2 regions of the Streptococcus sp. CM6 genome follow, and region 1 is predicted to be linked to the other one. Evidence: predicted binding sites of a transcription regulator. Region 1 holds the regulator's gene; the other holds the start of a gene.
The links. Region 1 encodes CtsR, which represses protease genes until heat stress. Its sites were predicted from a motif close to TTGGTCAAAAAAGGTCAAANA; they were not measured.

Region 1 (2,462 bases):
CACCGATTGCCAATGGTGTCTTTGACACTGCTTGGATCTACTACGGTTGGGATGGTATCCTTGCCAAATCTCAAGGCGTAGATGCTAACTTCATGTATTTGAAAGACTATGTCAAGGAATTTGATTACTACTCACCCGTTATCATCGCAAACAACGACTATCTCAAAGATAACAAGGAAGAAGCTCGTAAAGTCATCCAAGCTATTAAAAAAGGCTACCAATATGCCATGGAACATCCAGAAGAGGCTGCAGATATCCTCATTAAGAATGCACCTGAACTTAAGGAAAAACGTGACTTTGTCATCGAATCTCAAAAATACTTGTCAAAAGAATACGCAAGCGACAAGGAAAAATGGGGACAATTTGACGCAAACCGTTGGAATGCCTTCTACAAATGGGATAAAGAAAATGGCATCCTTAAAGAAGACTTGACTGACAAAGGCTTCACTAACGAATTTGTAAAATAATGACAGAAATTAGACTAGAACAGGTAAGCTATGCCTACGACAATGAAAAGATTTTAGAGGACATCAACCTGCAGGTGACTTCAGGTGAAGTGGTTTCTATCCTAGGTCCAAGTGGTGTTGGAAAGACCACCCTCTTTAACCTAATCGCTGGGATTTTAGAAGTCCAGTCTGGGCGAATTGTCCTTGATGGCGAAGAAAATCCCAAGGGGCGCGTGAGTTATATGTTACAAAAGGATCTCCTTTTGGAGCACAAGACGGTGCTTGGCAATATCATACTGCCCCTCTTGATTCAAAAGGTGGATAAGGCGGAGGCCATTGCCCAAGCAGATGAAATCCTTGCGACCTTCCAGCTGACAGCTGTACGGGATAAGTATCCTCATGAACTTAGCGGTGGGATGCGTCAGCGTGTGGCCTTACTTCGTACCTACCTTTTTGGGCACAAGCTCTTTCTCTTGGATGAGGCCTTTAGCGCCTTGGATGAGATGACCAAGATGGAACTCCATGCTTGGTATCTTGAGATTCACAGGCAGTTGCAGCTGACGACCTTGATCATCACGCATAGTATCGAAGAGGCCCTCAATCTCAGCGACCGCATCTATATCTTGAAAAACCGCCCCGGGCAGATTGTTTCAGAAATTAAACTAGAGTGGTCTGAAGGTGAGGACAAGGAAGTTCAAAAGATTGCCTACAAACGGCAAATATTAGCAGAATTAGGCCTAGATAAGTAGAAAAATAGGGAGTTGGTGAAGATTATCCTTTACCAGCGCCCTTTTTCTTTAAAAAAATCAAAAATTTCGGTATAATAGTCAAAGATGGTCAAGGTTCAAAGAAGGAGTTTGATTTACTATGAGATTTAAAAATACATCAGATCATATCGAAGCCTATATCAAGGCGATTTTAGACCAGTCTGGTATCGTGGAATTGCAACGGAGCCAGTTAGCTGATACCTTCCAGGTTGTGCCAAGTCAGATTAACTACGTCATCAAGACACGCTTTACGGAAAGTAGAGGTTACTTGGTTGAGAGCAAGCGTGGTGGTGGAGGCTACATTCGCATAGGGCGGATTGAATTTTCCAGTCATCATGAGATGCTCCGCGATTTGCTTTATTCGATTGGTGAGCGAGTTAGTCAGGAGATTTATGAGGATATTCTCCAGCTTTTGGTGGAGCAGGACTTGATGACCAAGCAGGAAATGACCTTGCTGACTTCAGTAGCAACAGATCGTGTCCTAGGGGAAGAATCCTCAGTTGTCCGTGCCAATATGCTCCGACAGCTATTACAAGAGGTAGATAGAAAAGAGAAGTAAGATGAACTATTCAAAAGCATTGAATGAATGTATCGAAAGTGCCTACATGGTTGCGGGCCATTTTGGAGCTCGATATCTAGAGTCTTGGCATTTGTTGATTGCCATGTCCAATCACAGTTACAGTGTGGCAGGTGCGACTTTAAACGATTATCCTTATGAAATGGACCGTTTAGAAGAGGTTGCGTTGGAACTGACTGAAACGGACTATAGTCAAGACGAAACCTTTACGGAATTGCCCTTTTCCCATCGTTTGGAGGTTCTCTTTGCAGAAGCAGAGTATGTGGCCTCAGTGGTCCACGCAAAGGTACTAGGGACAGAGCATGTCCTCTATGCAATCTTGCATGATGGCAATGCCTTGGCGACTCGCATCTTGGAGAGAGCAGGCTTTTCTTATGAAGACCAGAAAGATCAGGTTAGAATTGCTGCTCTTCGTCGCAATCTAGAAGAGCGTGCAGGATGGACAAGAGAAGATCTCAAGGCTTTGCGTCAACGTCATCGCACAGTAACTGACAAGCAAAATTCCATGGCCAATATGATGGGCATGCCTCAAGCTCAAAGTGGTGGTCTAGAGGACTACACGCATGACCTGACGGAGCAAGCGCGTTCTGGCAAGTTAGAGCCAGTTATCGGTCGAGACAAGGAAATCTCACGTATGATTCAGATTTTGAGTCGGAAGACCAAGAACAATCC
Region 2 (2,462 bases), on a different contig from region 1:
TCACTGTGTTCGAACCCTTCACGCCGAGGTTAATGCTATTCTCCAAGGGGCTGAGCGAGGGGTTCCCAGAGGATTTACAGCCTATGTGACCCATTTCCCTTGTCTGAACTGCACCAAACAACTGCTACAAGTTGGTTGCAAGCGCGTGGTTTATATCAACCAGTACCGAATGGATGACTATGCCCAGTACCTTTATCATGAAAAAGGCACCGAGTTAACCCATTTACCATTAGAGACTGTTCAGACAGCTCTTCAAGAGGCAGATTTGATTTAAAAATTAATAAAAATAAATGGTTTAGAAAGCTTTTTAAACCGTTTTTTGATATAATAAGAAGAATAAATTGAAAGAAGGAACTCAGAAAATGGGAAAAATTGAAGTCATTAATCATCCACTCATTCAACACAAATTGTCAATCTTGCGTCGTACAGACACTTCTACAAAAGCTTTTCGTGAGCTAGTAGATGAGATTGCAATGTTGATGGGATATGAAGTACTTCGTGATCTTCCACTTGAAGACGTTGAAATTGAAACACCTATCACAAAGACCGTTCAAAAACAATTGGCTGGTAAAAAATTGGCGATTGTCCCAATTTTGCGTGCAGGTATCGGGATGGTAGATGGTCTCTTGAATCTGGTTCCAGCAGCAAAAGTTGGACACATCGGTATGTACCGTGATGAAGAAACCCTTCAACCAGTTGAATACTTGGTGAAATTGCCTGAGGATATTGACCAACGTCAAATCTTTGTCGTTGATCCAATGTTGGCAACAGGTGGCTCAGCAATCTTGGCTGTAGATTCACTTAAAAAACGTGGCGCATCCAATATCAAGTTTGTCTGCCTGGTATCTGCTCCAGAAGGTGTAAAAGCCCTTCAAGAAGCACACCCAGATGTAGAAATCTTTACTGCGGCTTTGGATGAACGCTTGAACGAACACGGTTATATCGTTCCAGGTCTTGGAGATGCTGGAGACCGCTTGTTCGGTACTAAATAAAATCCCAAAGTAAATATTGAAACTAGAAGTTTGTTTTTGACTTGAAAGGAGGTTGAGTTTTTGTTTCTGTTTAGAGAATAGAGCAAAAAATTGACCTTTTTTGACCAAAAAGATATAATAGTTCTGTATTGAAGTCGTATGACTAAGAAAATTCAACATTAAAAGGAGAAATGAATGATTCCTGTAGTTATTGAACAAACAAGCCGTGGAGAACGTTCATATGATATTTACTCACGTCTACTAAAAGATCGTATCATCATGTTGACTGGACCAGTTGAAGACAACATGGCCAATTCCGTTATTGCCCAATTGCTCTTCTTGGATGCCCAAGACAGTACAAAAGATATTTACCTTTATGTCAACACACCTGGAGGCTCTGTTTCAGCTGGTTTGGCAATCGTTGATACTATGAACTTTATCAAGGCAGATGTCCAAACCATCGTGATGGGGATGGCAGCCTCAATGGGGACTATCATTGCATCAAGTGGAGCAAAAGGCAAACGTTTCATGCTTCCAAATGCAGAGTATATGATTCACCAACCAATGGGTGGTACAGGTGGTGGTACCCAACAAACAGATATGGCAATCGCTGCAGAGCACTTGCTTAAAACTCGTAAGACTTTGGAGCAAATCCTTGCAGATAACTCTGGTAAATCAGTCGAGCAAATTCATGTAGACGCAGAACGTGATTACTGGATGAGTGCCCAAGAAACACTTGAGTATGGTTTTATTGATGAAATCATGGTCAACAATTCTTTGAGCTAACCAACCTAAAAAGCAAACTCGACGGGGTTTGCTTTTTTTGATATAATTAGGAGAAGATTTCTTAGAAAGAGGATTTATCATGTTTGAAAAGGTCAATCGATCAGGATTAATCATCTATCTTTACTATAATCGGGATGCAAAGAAACTTCAGGAATACGGTGACATCTGTTACCATTCTAAGAAGCATCGCTACTTGCAACTCTATGTTCCAACTGAGGAGTTAGATGACTTAGTAGAGAGATTAGGTAAGGAAAGATTTATCAAGAAAATTAGGCGGTGTCACATTCAAGAGTTAGAAACTCCCTTTGTTGGGAATCTCTATCGAAATGAAGAAAACGTTATCATTTAAAAAAGTGAATAAAAAGGTTGACAATTTTCTGATAATTCGGTATATTCTTAACATACTATTTTTGAAACAACTATAAGGAGATTAAAAATGAAGAAAAAATTTGCCCTATCTTTTGTGGCTCTTGCTAGCGTAGCTCTTCTCGCTGCTTGTGGAGAGGTCAAGTCAGGAGCGTCAAATACAACTGGTAACCCAGTAGACGAAAAGACTATCAAAATCGGTTTTAACTTTGAAGAAACAGGTGCTGTAGCTGCCTATGGTACTTCTGAACAAAAAGGTGCTCAACTTGCTGTTGATGAAATCAATGCTGCAGGTGGTATCGATGGAAAACAAATCGAAGTTGTGGATAAAGATAACAA

Region 2: a site for CtsR is predicted at 1,080-1,100, ahead of HMPREF1516_RS04820 (ATP-dependent Clp protease proteolytic subunit). Genes of this name have one in related genera too.

What each region holds. Positions count from the first base shown of each region.
Region 1 is NZ_JATS01000009.1:106,479-108,940, reverse strand. Features, by position in the region: gene HMPREF1516_RS02895 (ABC transporter substrate-binding protein) at 1-467, shown strand, start outside; gene HMPREF1516_RS02890 (ABC transporter ATP-binding protein) at 467-1,195, shown strand; gene HMPREF1516_RS02885 (CtsR family transcriptional regulator) at 1,314-1,772, shown strand; gene HMPREF1516_RS02880 (ATP-dependent Clp protease ATP-binding subunit) at 1,774-2,462, shown strand, end outside.
Region 2 is NZ_JATS01000018.1:50,819-53,280, reverse strand. Features, by position in the region: gene HMPREF1516_RS04830 (deoxycytidylate deaminase) at 1-274, shown strand, start outside; gene upp (uracil phosphoribosyltransferase) at 363-992, shown strand; gene HMPREF1516_RS04820 (ATP-dependent Clp protease proteolytic subunit) at 1,167-1,757, shown strand; gene HMPREF1516_RS04815 (YlbG family protein) at 1,837-2,106, shown strand; gene HMPREF1516_RS04810 (ABC transporter substrate-binding protein) at 2,194-2,462, shown strand, end outside.